DNA from 2 places in the Methylotuvimicrobium sp. KM2 genome. Region 2 is predicted to be linked to the other one. Evidence: predicted binding sites of a transcription regulator. Region 2 holds the regulator's gene; the other holds the start of a gene.
The links. The regulator HrcA, encoded in region 2, represses chaperone genes, less so after heat shock. The targets are predictions, from matches to a motif close to TNTTAGCACTCNNNNNNNNNGAGTGCTAANA.
Positions count from the first base shown of each region.

Region 1: a site for HrcA is predicted at 2,250-2,280, ahead of rpoH (RNA polymerase sigma factor RpoH). Genes of this name have one in related genera too.

Region 1 is NZ_CP150634.1:1,941,469-1,948,213, reverse strand. It holds gene WJM45_RS08310 (WYL domain-containing protein) at 1-566, shown strand, start outside; gene WJM45_RS08305 (DNA-3-methyladenine glycosylase I) at 612-1,184, shown strand; gene rpoH (RNA polymerase sigma factor RpoH) at 1,354-2,220, opposite strand; gene ftsX (permease-like cell division protein FtsX) at 2,407-3,324, opposite strand; gene ftsE (cell division ATP-binding protein FtsE) at 3,418-4,074, opposite strand; gene ftsY (signal recognition particle-docking protein FtsY) at 4,079-6,079, opposite strand; gene WJM45_RS08280 (hypothetical protein) at 6,083-6,679, opposite strand; gene WJM45_RS08275 (SURF1 family protein) at 6,672-6,745, opposite strand, start outside.
Region 2 is NZ_CP150634.1:2,591,526-2,598,270, reverse strand. It holds gene WJM45_RS11015 (carbon-nitrogen hydrolase) at 1-390, opposite strand, end outside; gene WJM45_RS11010 (agmatine deiminase family protein) at 800-1,825, opposite strand; gene recN (DNA repair protein RecN) at 1,843-3,534, opposite strand; gene WJM45_RS11000 (NAD(+) kinase) at 3,544-4,425, opposite strand; gene hrcA (heat-inducible transcriptional repressor HrcA) at 4,861-5,904, shown strand; gene grpE (nucleotide exchange factor GrpE) at 5,976-6,623, shown strand; gene dnaK (molecular chaperone DnaK) at 6,694-6,745, shown strand, end outside.

The DNA.
Region 1 (6,745 bases), 650 kb from region 2:
AAACCTTGATCGCATTAGTCGGCAATCTTCCAACCGTTGAAATCGTCAATCCATTGGCACGGCAAATTGATGCGCGAGTTTTGCGCGGCGTTGTGCAGGCAGTGCGTTTTAAATTCGAGCTGGAGATTTCATATCAATCGTTGTCCAGTCCTAAGCCTAAGACTTTGCAAATCAACCCTCATACTTTGGTGTTCGACGGTTTGCGTTGGCACGTTCGGTCTTTCAGCGTAACTCACAACGACTACCGCGATTTCGTTCTTGCACGTATTCATAGCGTCTCTATTTTGGGTAAGGCTGACGAACCTCCTTTCACAGACACTTTGTGGAACAAGTGGTTGACTATCGAAATCGGTCCGCATCCGGGATTGAACAAAGCGCAAAAAAGCGTGATCGAGCGCGATTTCGGGATGGTCGACGGTAAATGCGTCACTCAAATTCGGGCTGCCTTGTTGTCGTATTTTCTTTTGAGTATGCGAATCGGCAAGGACGATCTGCATCGGGAAGCGATGGAGCAGCAAATCGTGCTTTTGAATCGCGATGAGATCAAGGATTTTATCTTTTTTTAATGCTCGGTATCCCTCCTTAAAACCTAAGCAGATTTTTCAATTTACATGAATAAATGCCGATGGGCTTTGTCCAGCCCGCTTGAAGAGGACTATCACGACCGCGAATGGGGCGTACCGGTGCATGACGACCGCCTGTTGTTCGAGTTTTTGGTTTTGGAGGGCGCTCAAGCGGGCTTGAGTTGGTCGACGATTTTAAAAAAACGCGATCATTTCAGGGCGGCGTTCGATAATTTCGATCCGGTATCGGTGGCCGGCTATGATGAGGCAAAAATCGCGGAGTTGCTGGAGAATCCGGGCATCATACGCAACCGGCTCAAAGTGAATGCCGCTGTGACTAATGCACGCGCTTTTTTGAATGTCAAAGAAGAAACCGGGAGTTTCGATGCGTTTCTATGGGATTTTGTCGACGGACGGCCAGTCCGGAACGCGTGGCGGACGCACGCCGAGTTGCCGGCGAATACGCCTTTATCGGATCGGCTCAGTAAAGAATTGAAAAGACGAGGTTTTAAATTCGTCGGTTCGACGATTTGTTATGCGTTCATGCAGGCGGTCGGCATGGTTAACGATCATACTGTCGATTGTTTCCGTTATGGGGAAATTGCGCGGATTTCGGATTGATAGACTTCCGGTTACGAGAAGGTGATTATGTTTACCTTAGCAGGACGGGGTTATAAAACCCCGTCCTGTCAAAGTCCTGCCAAAATATGGATTCTCACGGAGGACTATGGGAACCGGAAAACGTTCGGGGCGGGTTAAATAACCCGCCCCGCGTGAAGTGTTCGACGTATTATGCTTCCAGCACGAATGCGGCTTTCAGCTTGTTCATGGCGTTTTTTTCCAACTGCCGGATGCGCTCGGCTGAAACGTTGTAGCGTTCGGCTAAATCATGCAACGTCGCTTTTTCTTCGCTTAGCCAGCGGCTATTGAGAATATCGAGACTACGCTCATCAAGCTCCGCCATTGCTTCGCTTAGCATGTTCTCTTCATAACCTTGCCATTGCTCGTTTTCCAGCAAATCCGCAGGGTCCGAGTTATGTTGTTCTAAGTAACTGACCGGCGAGGCGTAAGTGCTTTCGTCGGAAGGCTCGTCATGCGGCATGTCGAAAGCCATATCCGAACCGTCCATACGTTTTTCCATTTCATAAACGGTTTTGAGATCAACGCCTAAATCGTTGGCGACAGCTTTCGCCTCGTCGTGCGACAACCAGCCTAGGTTGTTTTTCGATTTGCGTAAATTGAAAAACAGTTTACGCTGAGCTTTGGTTGTAGCGATTTTGACGATACGCCAGTTTTTGATGACGTATTCATGTATTTCCGCTCTGATCCAATGCACGGCAAAGGTCACTAAGCGAACCCCGACATCGGGATCGAAGCGTTTGACGGCTTTCATTAAGCCGACGTTGCCTTCTTGAATGATGTCGGGCAACGGCAGTCCGTAACCGCTGTATCCACGCGCGACATGAACGACAAAACGAAGATTCGACATAACTAGCTCCTTCGCTGCTTCCAAGTCGCCTTCATCGCGATAGCGAAGCGCCAATTTGCGCTCTTGTTCGTGAGACAAAGTCGGCGTTTGCGCGACCGCATTCAAATAAGCGTCGAATGTTCCTACGGAAAGATTAGTTGGTAAGGCAAAGGCTAATGCGTTACTCATGATTTCCCCTTGTTTTTAAGTTTGCCCGATTTTAGCACTCTCGCGTTATGAGTGCTAAAATTTTTATAAGTTCCGCATTATTTTGTGAGTGAATTCATAATCGATAGGGCTCGGGACGATTCTGATTGATTGGGGATCTCGCTATAAATACCTTCTTGGAGTCAAGGACTCAAACTGGCTTTCGGTTTATTCGGGCTTGGTCAGTCTTAATTGATAGCAAAGCACCCCCCAGGCAGCGGCTACTCCAAGCAGTGAAGAAATCGCAATTAACGACATCATTTCGCCGAAACTCAAATAACGCATCGAAAATACGCCGTCATAAAGTCCGGACAGTCGATCGATCGGCTGCTGCAGAATAAACAACATGACCGTCACAGTAATCCAAGCCAAAATGCCGGAACAAAAACCCAACCAAAAACCGGTATACAAAAACGGCCTTTGAATAAAACGATGGGTCGCGCCCACCAGTTTAGCGATGATCACTTCATCACGCCGATTGTGTAATTCCAGTCTTATCGTATTGCCGGTAATGAATAATACGGCTAGGGCCAATATAAAACTGAGCAGCGTAACGCCGCGATCCGCCAGCTCCATGATCGAATACAAGCGTTTGATCCATTGCATATCCAATTGTGCAAAATCGACTTCTTGTAAATCCGTTAATTTTTTAAACAATTCGTCTAGTTGCGGTCCTTCTTCGAGGCTATGTTCCGGCATAACCTGAATGACTGTCGGCAAGGGGTTTTTATCCAACGCCTTCAGTGCATCGCCGAAACCGCTATATTCGCGAAATTCGGCGAGCCCTTGGGTTTTCGTAATAACCTTGACTGCCTGTATATGATCGAATTTTTTAATTTTCTCGGCTAACTTTACGCCGGCATCATCGGTGACGTGATCTTTTAAAAACAACGAAATTTGATTGCTATCTTCGAGTCCGCCGGTTAATTGTTGAATATTGGCGACCAACAGATAGAATCCGGCGGCCAACGAAATTGCAATGGACAATACGCTGACGGTCATCAACGATGTCACAGGTGCGCGCGCCAAACGACCTAAACTGGAAAACAAGGCTTGCGCATGAATATCCAGGTAAGTCTGTAGCATAGCGCTTAGCCTACCGGAAACAACTTTTCGTCGGACTTCCTTTTTCTGTCGGGGTTGCGGTCTTCTGTGGTTGATATTCGGCTTTTTCATCTGTTAACTTGCGACCAAGCGGCCATGATCCAATTGCAATACACGATGTCCCATTCGCTCAACCAAAGCGATATCATGTGTGGCAATCAACACCGTTACGCCGACTTGTTGAAAATCCTCAAATAATTTCATAATCTCGGACGACAATTCCGGATCCAAATTACCGGTCGGCTCGTCGGCGAGAATCAACGGCGGTTTGTTTATAACGGCGCGGGCAATACCGACGCGCTGCTGTTCGCCGCCGGACAAAGTCTGGGGAAGTTTTTTTTCCTTACCCAGCAAGCCGACCTTATCGAGCGCTGCTCGAACGCGCCGACCGATATCAAAATGACTGTAACCCGCCACCACCAACGGCAATGCGACATTGTCGAAAACGGTTCTATCTTGCAGCAATTTATAATCCTGAAATATTAAGCCCAGCTTCCTTCGTATATAGGGTATTTGTCGAGCGGACGCCTTGTTCAGATTTTGCCCGTCCAACAAAACTTGACCGCGCGAACATCTTTCCATGACCGCGATCAATTTCAACAAAGTGCTTTTACCGGCTCCGGAATGGCCGGTCAAAAAAGCGAATTCGCCGCGCTGTAGATGAAATGTGACATCCAGCAATGCATCGCCGGCATCGGGATAACGTTTACTGACATGATCGAATTTGAGCATAAACCTATTGATCTTTAACAAATAAGGCGTCGACAAACTGTTTCGCATCGAAATCCTGCAAATCGTCGATTCCTTCACCGATACCGATAAAACGAATCGGCACGCTGAATTGCTTGGCTAATGCAAAAATAACCCCGCCCTTCGCTGTGCCGTCCAACTTGGTTAATGCGATACCGGTCAATGCCACAGTTTCGTTAAATTGTTTCGCCTGAGACAACGCGTTCTGACCGGTTCCCGCGTCTAAAACCAACAAAACCTCGTGCGGCGCGGTTTCATCGAGCTTTCCGATAATGCGCTTAACCTTTTTTAGTTCATCCATCAGATTGGATTTGGTGTGTAAACGTCCTGCGGTATCGGCAATCAACACGTCGACACCTTTGGCCTGTGCCGATTGCACACCGTCATAAATCACCGAGGCAGAGTCGGCGCCGGTGTGCTGCGCGACGACATGAATGTTGTTACGCTCGCCCCAGGTTTGCAACTGTTCGACTGCCGCTGCCCTGAAGGTGTCGCCCGCAGCCAGCATCACGCTATGGCCTTGAGATTGAAAGCGCTTGGCCATTTTACCGATCGTCGTAGTTTTGCCGGCACCGTTGACGCCGACTACCAAAATCACGAACGGCTTATCTTGTTCGGGAATCTGTAGGGGGTGGTTACAAGGCTTAAGAATAGCCAATAATTCTTGTTTCAGCGCATTTTCCAATGCTTCCCCGTCGTTTAATTGATGCCGTTCGAGACTATCGGTCAATCGCCGAATGATTGCTGTCGTCGCTTCGAAACCGATATCGGCCATCAATAATCTGGCTTCGATTTCCTCCAGTAAATCGTCGTCGATGGCTTTTTGACCAATGGGAATCGTTGCCATCAATCCGCTAAGGCCGGACCGAGTTTTTTGCAGCTGCGATTTAAGGCGGCGCGCCAGCGATTCCGGTTCCGGCTCGACATAGCCGACTTCGATTACTGCTTCGGCAGCTTCAAACTCGGCGACAGGACGCTCGACCGTTTCGCCGGCCAACACTTCGCCCGCATATCCGTAACGGCTATAAACGGCGATCGCGAGCAACGGCAGCATCAATATTGCCGAAACAAAATTATGCACAATGGCCGACCATGCCGGTAGTCCGTATTTTGCCGCAATAACGCTAAAGCCGATTTGCACGAATAATAAAATACTTAGCATCATGCCGGCTTTTCTGACCGGTTTGGCGCAGTTAACCGAAGTGGCTCGCAGCACCAGCCAAGTTAAAACAACAAAAATCGGCAGGGCAAAGACTCTATGCAACCAATGGGCAGCCACCTGTGCGTCGTAGGATAAAATCCCTTGATAACCGGTGACAAGACCATTGAATATATTCAACGCGGCACGGTAATCGGCTTGCGGCCACCATTGCCCGTTACACTGGGGAAAACCGCTGCAGACTTGTCCCGCATGATTGGCGTTAACCCATAAACCGGATAGGGTTTGCACCAACACCAACAAGCCGGCGAACCCGGCTAGCCAGATGGGACCGCTTATTCGATCCAGTTTATTTAAGGCAGGATTTAATCGTAAAAATAGCCAACTCAATAGCCAGAACTGGATAAAGCCAAGCAATGCCTGAGCAATGACTATAATCGGCATCGCATTCAATTCGACCGCTTTGACGGCCGTGCATACTTGCGCAGCCGCCACGATAAGCAGCGCCACCGCGCCAGTTGTCGCCACGGAACGTTGATACTTCTGGCGCCATGCGATCAATGCCAACAGCACGACGGTCAACATCGATAAGCCGAATACATAGCGTCGCGCCATTTCTTGCCAAGCTTTACCTACATCGACCGCTTTTCCCGGATAAAGCTGTTCGGCCGAAGCTTTAAACTCGGCACTATCGGCGATAAACCATTGACCGTAGCATTCAGGCCAGTCCGGGCATGCCAAATCTGCTCCGGTCAACTTGACGACGGAACCGGCTACGATAAGCAATAAAGCCAAAAAGGCGGAAACAAAGGTAATTTTTCTAAACATGGTTTATCCGATTTGCGAAACACTAAGTAATTTTCTGAGATCGCTCTTTACATCATAAGGGTTAAATCCGGGCTGATAACGCATCATGATATTGCCCAATGGATCCATGATCAACAGCATACCGTTCGCGATCCCGGTTCCGTTGAGCTTAGTCATTTGCTTCTGCAAGTCCGAACTGGGGCGAGTCTTTAACAGCCGGTCGTCGTCCTGCCACCACGTCTTTATATGCTGTTCGGCATCGGGATTCAGCAATATCACTGTTCTACGGATACGAGTTAACTCCTTGCCCATCATCAATAAGAGTTGTTTGGATTTATAAACGGCATCAAGGCAGGTTTGATCGCAATCCGCATCAGGCACCACATTGATTAAAACCCAGCGGCCTTTTAATTCGTCAATATTTTCGGCCGAGAATGAATCGATACCGATTAGATCGAGGCGCTCGGTCAGTAACGGCGGAATAATCAATTCGCCATGATTGGTTGCGCCTTTAAGTAGATTGGGATGTTCTTTTAAATACCACGCAAAAAGAAACGGGATGATCGACATTCCGAAAATAATCAGAATTAGGTTGCGATTTTTTTTCTGTTGATTATTCATGTTTTGTTTTGCACGCGTACCATATAAATAAAGCCGTTAAAGTTAAAGCCAAGCCATACCATTGCA
Region 2 (6,745 bases):
ATATTTTTCATAATAACCGGGATCGTCGGGAATATGCATCTTGCGGTATTTGCCGGCAATGCTGCCGTCTGTGTCGAAAACCACGGCAGTGTTATGATAAAGGCCAGGTGCGCGCTTTTCGAATATTGTCGATACGATGACGATTTCTTGATCCTTGGCGGCTTGAGACAGTATTTCGGTACTGGGCCCTGGAATCGGTTCGGCCGTGGCGAAGCGGTTAAAATCTTCGTTCTGGCAAAAATACGGGCCTAAATGTAATTCCGGCAAAACGGCTAAGTTAGCACCGGATTGTTTAGCCTCTTTGATTAAGTCGATCGAAAGATTCAGGTTGCCGGCTTTGTCGGCGTTACAAGGTTGTTGAATCGCGCTGACGATGATGTTCGAGCTCATGATTTTGATGTATGAATGCGGTATGGAAAAATCTCTCATTCCCAAACTCTAGCTTGGGAATGTATATAGCCTAAGCTCTGCTTGGCGTGTACACAAGCAGAGCTTGACGGGACGATGATGTTCTATTTCATGATTGTGAGATATGACTTCGGTTCTAAAAATTCAATATTATACCTTTCGCACTTCAAGTTTCGGCAGTGCCTCAGGAGGCGCCGGGGTGCTCGGCTAAGGCTTTGCCAGCATGGAGCTGGCATAGAGCCTACATGGATGTATTCACGGCGTCCTTTGACGGGCCCCCGGTGCCGAATTTTGATCTGCGATGGGTATATATCGCCAATCACCGGGCGCAGTTATACCCTCAGCAAAGCCCGTAGTTCCTCGACGTTATTTATCACGAAATCCTTATTCCTTAATTTGTCGAGATAGTTGCCGGAAACTGCATCGTCATGCAATGCAGGCTGCCGTATTGATGCACGATCGGCCGGCAGGGCGTGGCAATGATTTCGTGTTGAGGGAAACATTCGGCTAGTTTATCGACGGCGGTTTGATCCATTGGATCGTCGTAAACTGGAACCATGACAGCATCATTAATGATCAGAAAGTTCGAGTAATTGGCGGGTAAACGCTTGCCGTCTGCGTCGAAAATCGGTTTCGGCAAATCCAGCGCAACCAACTTGTACGGTTCGCCGCTAATCATTTTCATGGCCTTAAGCTGTGCCTCCATGTTTTTTAGGCTTTGGTAATGCTTCTCGGACGGATCGTTGCTGCTGGTATAGGCGATTGTGTCGGAACTGCAGAAGCGGGCGAGCGTGTCGATATGGGCATCGGTGTCATCGCCGTCGAGATTTTCCTGATCGATCCACAATACGCGCTCGGCGCCGAAATGCTTTTGTAATTGCGCCTCGATTTGATCCCTGTTCAATTCCGGATTCCGGTTCGGATTGAGCAGGCATTGTTTGGTCGTCAATATCGTGCCTTCGCCGTCGCTTTCGACGCTGCCGCCTTCGAGTACCATGTCGATGTCGAGATGCGGGTTGCTTGCGAACGGGGCGTGTTTCAGTAGATTCCGATTCAAGGCATTGTCGGCCGCATGTTCGTATTTGCCGCCCCAGCCGTTGAAACGGAAATTTAGCAATAGCGGCTTGCCGTCTTTTTCGACGGTCAGAAATGCCGTATCTCTAACCCAGATGTCGTTGTAATCGGCATGTATGAAACGGATACCGGATTTTTCGACTGGTAACAGCGTTTCGATATGTCGTTGCTGAACAGCGCTCTTGCACAAGATGATCAACGATTCATAACGGCAGATCGTTTCGGCGATGAAGCGATAGCTTTGTTCGACGTCGTTGAGATTCCCCCCGAAATCGCCGGATTGATCAGGCCATGCAATCAGTACGGCGGATTGTTTTTCCCATTCTGCTGGAAAACGGATCATTTTTTGTTTTTCCTATGTTATAAAGTCGACGAAGTGTCGGAGATCGATTGAAAAAGCATTTCTCGGGCATGGGCCAAGGTGTTTTCGGTAATGTTAACGCCGCCGAGCATGCGAGCGATTTCTTCGACGCGTTCTTCGGGGGCTAGCGGCCTGACATTGGATGTCGTGATATCGCTCCGGTTATTTTTGGAGACATACAAATGATGATGGGCTTGCGATGCGACTTGAGGTAGATGTGTAACGCACATGACTTGTCGATTGAGGCTCAAGGCGCGTAGCTTTTGTCCGACAATTTCGGCAATGCCGCCGCCGATTCCGGAGTCGACTTCGTCGAAGATCATCGTCGGCGTGGTTTTGTCGTGACTAGTCGTGACTTGAATCGCCAAACTAATGCGTGATAACTCTCCTCCGGATGCGACTTTTGCCAGGGGCTTGGCCGGAAGCCCCGGATTGGCGCTCACTAAAAATTCCACTTTATCTTGACCATCGGCGCGCGGAAGCGAGTTATCCAGCGGCGAAATTTTCACGATAAATTCGCCTTGAGGCATGCCGAGCTCTTTGATCATCGCCGAAATTCGGCTTTGCAACTGCCGGCCGCCTTGTTGGCGTTGTCGTGTCAATTGATCCGCTAGTTCGCCGTATTTAGCGAGCAGCTTTTCAACTTTATCGGTCAACTCTTCGATTCGTTCGCCGCTGTGCGTCAGGTTGTTGAGTTCTTGTTCGAGATTGGTAGCTAGCTCAGGCAATTCTTCCGGCTGAACATGATGCTTACGGCAGAGACTTTGAATAATGCCGATTTGATTTTCCAGCACTTCCAGTCTCAATGGGTCGGCTTCTAGGTTGTCCAAATAACGACGCAATTGGTGAGCGGCTTCTTCAATCTGAATTTGTGCTTCGTTTAAAATGCCGTTGATAGATTCGATATCCGGCGCAAAACGCGTTAAATCGTTCAAAGCATGAGTCGATTGCAGCAGCAGACGATTGAGCGATTGTTCGTCGTTTTCGTAGAGCAAATCGAGTTGCCGATGTCCGGTCGATAGAATTTCTTCCAAATGCGCTAGTTTACTATGTTCATCCACAATTTCGGCATAATTGAAGTGGTTCAAGTCGAGTTGTTGCAATTCGTCGAGTTGGTAGCGCAATAATTCCTCGCGCTCGATACTATCGACACTGGCTTTTTTCAGGGCCTGTAACTCCCGATTGTTTTGCTGCCATTGTTGAAAATAGGTATTGACCTGTTCCAAAAGGACTTGATTGCCGGCAAACACATCTAGCAGTCGGCGTTGTTCATCGCTATGAAGTAAAGTCAAATGCGCATGTTGTCCGTGTATTTCAACTAGCTTTTCGCTCAGTTCTTGTAGAGTTTGTAATGTAACCGGGCGATTGTTGATATAGGCTTTTGATCGACCGTCATGGTTGATAATGCGTCTAATCAAGCAGTGTTGATCATCATCCAGTTCATTTTCTTCAAGCCATGTTTTCGCCAGAGGGGCATCGGATAAATCGAATTCCAAATTGATTTCAGCACGTTTACTGTTCGGTCGAATATAGCCGGAATCGGCTCGATCGCCCAGTGCTAAGCCAAGTGCGGTCAGTAAAATCGATTTTCCGGCGCCGGTTTCGCCTGTTAAAACCGACATTCCGGCGTTCACATCCAAGTCTAATGTTTTGACGACAGCTAGGTCGTTAATGGAAAGATTTAATAGCATGAGAATGGGTTAAGGATAACCGCCGCTCCAGTTGAGTTTTTTTCTGAGGATTTCAAAAAAATCGTGTCCTTCGGGATGGAGAATTCTAATCGGTTTCGGGTCTTTTTTTATCAAAATTTTATCACTGATCAATACTTCGGGTATTTCAAGATGATCGCAGGTGACCAAAGCATTGATTTGTTTGGTTTGACAGAAACTAATTTCGATTTCGGACGTATCGTCGATAACGATTGGGCGATTCGATAGCGTATGAGGATTAAGCGGTACCAAAACCAAGGCATTCAGAGAGGGATGCAAAATCGGTCCGCCCGCCGACAACGAATAAGCAGTCGAACCGGTTGGGGTAGAGACGATCATGCCGTCTGAACGCTGAGAGTTTAGATAGACGCCGTTAATGCGAGTGACGATTTCTATCATACTAGGCGTTACCCAGCGATGCACGACGACTTCGTTAACGGCAGTCTGCTCGTTAAAGACGCGGTGGTCGCGTATGATTTTTGTTCGCAATAAATAGCGCCTTTCTTCGCTATATTGGCCGGTTAAAATGTTGTTGATTTTGGGTAATAATTCATACGGCGAAATGTCGACCAGAAACCCGAGGCGCCCCAAATTGATCCCGACCAGTGGAATATCGTATTGGGCGATTGCACGCGCGGCGGATAAAAACGTACCGTCGCCACCTGCGGCGATAATTAGGTCGCAGTGCTGCCCGATAGTCTCGATGGCCGAACTTTCAACGTCGGATTCCGTTAAAAATTGAGCGCTCAAGCGGTCTACTATGACGGCATAGGCGTGCTGTTTAAGGTAACGGTAAAGAATCGCTAAAGTTTCGGCAATACCGGGGTCGCTGGCTTTACCGATAATGCCGATGGTTTTGAATGAGCTGTGCATTGTCGTTAATTTAAGAAAGGATTTGATCGAATTATACTCAATAAGTCAAGGGATAAGGGGAAAGATGAAAGATGAAAGATGAAAGGTGAAAGGGGCAAGGGGGAGGGTGTGGTGTCATAAGCGCCAACTTAAGGAAGGAACTCGTCATTCCGCCAGGGATTGGCGGAATCCAGGGCCACGGATGGCAATGCGTAGCACCACATCCTATCGACAACCCATACCGATATGACGAATAAAGCCATAAACGCACCATAGAATAGGCACTAAGTTGGCGCTTATGGGGTGTGGTGTGGGTTGTGATGGGGAATATTACGCGAGTTATGCTAAGTAGGTGTTTTTATTGTATTTGCTGGTATTGACAAGCGGAGAGTGAACTGCTAATTTGCGCCGCTGGCACTCGATGAGGTAGAGTGCTAATAAGCTAGAGGGTTTAATGTGAATAATAATCAGGTGTTGAACGAAAGATCGCTGCAATTATTGAAAGCATTGGTTGAACGTTATATCCAAGACGGACAACCGGTAGGTTCGCGCGCATTATCTAAGGATACCGAATTAAAATTGAGTCCCGCAACGATTCGTAATGTCATGGCCGATCTGGAGGACATGGGATTGATTCGTTCTCCGCACACCAGTGCAGGCCGGGTGCCGACCGTTAGTGGCTATCGTTTGTTTATCGATTCGCTGCTCACGGTAAAGCCTCTGAACTCGGAAGAACTTAAACTCTTGCGCAAAAATTTAATTGTTAAAGATAACGTCAATGATGTCATCGGGGTGGCATCGAGAATATTATCCGACGTCACGAGGATGGCCGGTGTCGTGACATTACCCAAGCGCGAACTGGTCAGTTTACGCCATATCGAGTTTTTGCCGTTATCCAATACCCGCGTATTGGTCATTTTCGTGACTAATGAACAGGAAGTGCATAATAAAATCCTCCATACATCAAAGCAATTCACCCCTGCTCAATTGCAGCAAGCCGCCAATTATTTAAATTCCGTTTATTCCGGATTGAGCCTAGCCGCAGTCAGAAAGGCCGTGCTGAAAGAGCTCAAAGACGCCCAAGAACAAATGAATCGGGAAATGTTGGACGCGGTGCAAATGGCTAAGTTGGCACTCGATCCCGGAAAGTCGGATGAAGATTATGTGTTAAGCGGCGAGACGAATCTAATGGGTTTTTCCGAATTATCGGACATGGAGAGGCTCAAGGAATTATTTGATGCTTTCAGTCAAAAACGAGGTGTTATCCATCTACTTGATCAATGCTTAAATGCCGAAGGCGTACAAATTTTTATCGGTGAAGAGTCCGGTTATCACGCATTCGAACAATGCAGCCTGGTTACCGCGCCGTACTCGATTAACGAACAAGTAGTCGGAGTTTTAGGCGTAATAGGACCCACCCGAATGGCTTATGAAAGAGTGATTCCTTTTGTCGATGTAACGGCAAAATTATTAGGCGCGGCCTTGAATCCCAAAACATAAGCCCCACATTTCTTGAAATAGAGTTTTTCCGTGGATGCGGACCGTTTTTTTATTTAAACCGGAGTTTAATAATGAGTAACGAGCAGGAGTTGCCCGAAAAGGCAGCGGACGAGCAAACCGAAACTATTTTGGAGCAAAACGCCGATGCGCAGCTAGATAACAATATAGACGAAAATAGCCAGCCGCAGACGGCTGAAAAGGTTGATATCGAAGAGTTATCGAAAAAGCTCGAAAAGACCGAACAAAAGGCTACGGAAAATTGGGATAAAGTTCTGCGCATACAAGCGGAAATGGAAAATCTGAAAAGAAGAACCCAAAAGGATTTGGAAAACGCTCATAAGTTTGCGTTGGAAAATTTTGCCAAAGAGCTGTTGACTGTTGTCGATAGTTTAGAGCTTGGTTTGCAAGCCGCTATCGGCGATAGCCCGGAAGTGCAAAAGTTTCGAGAAGGCAGCGAATTGACATTAAAACAATTCGAAGCCGTTTTTTCTAAATTCAATATTGAAGCGGTTAATCCGCTTGGGCAACCCTTTGATCCTGAGTTGCACCAGGCGATGGCTATGCAGCCATCTGCAGATGCCGAACCGAACTCGGTTATTAATGTATTTCAAAAAGGCTATGTATTGAATGGGCGATTGTTGCGTCCGGCAATGGTTGTTGTCGCCAAAGCTGAAGACAATCCTCCGCAAGAAACACCAAAAATCGATGAACAGGCTTGAACACATTAAAACTGCCCCCATATCGTAATCGACTAATTTTTTAAATACACTCTCAAGTCTGGAGCAATCAATGGCTAAAATAATCGGAATAGATTTAGGAACCACGAATTCTTGCGTGGCTG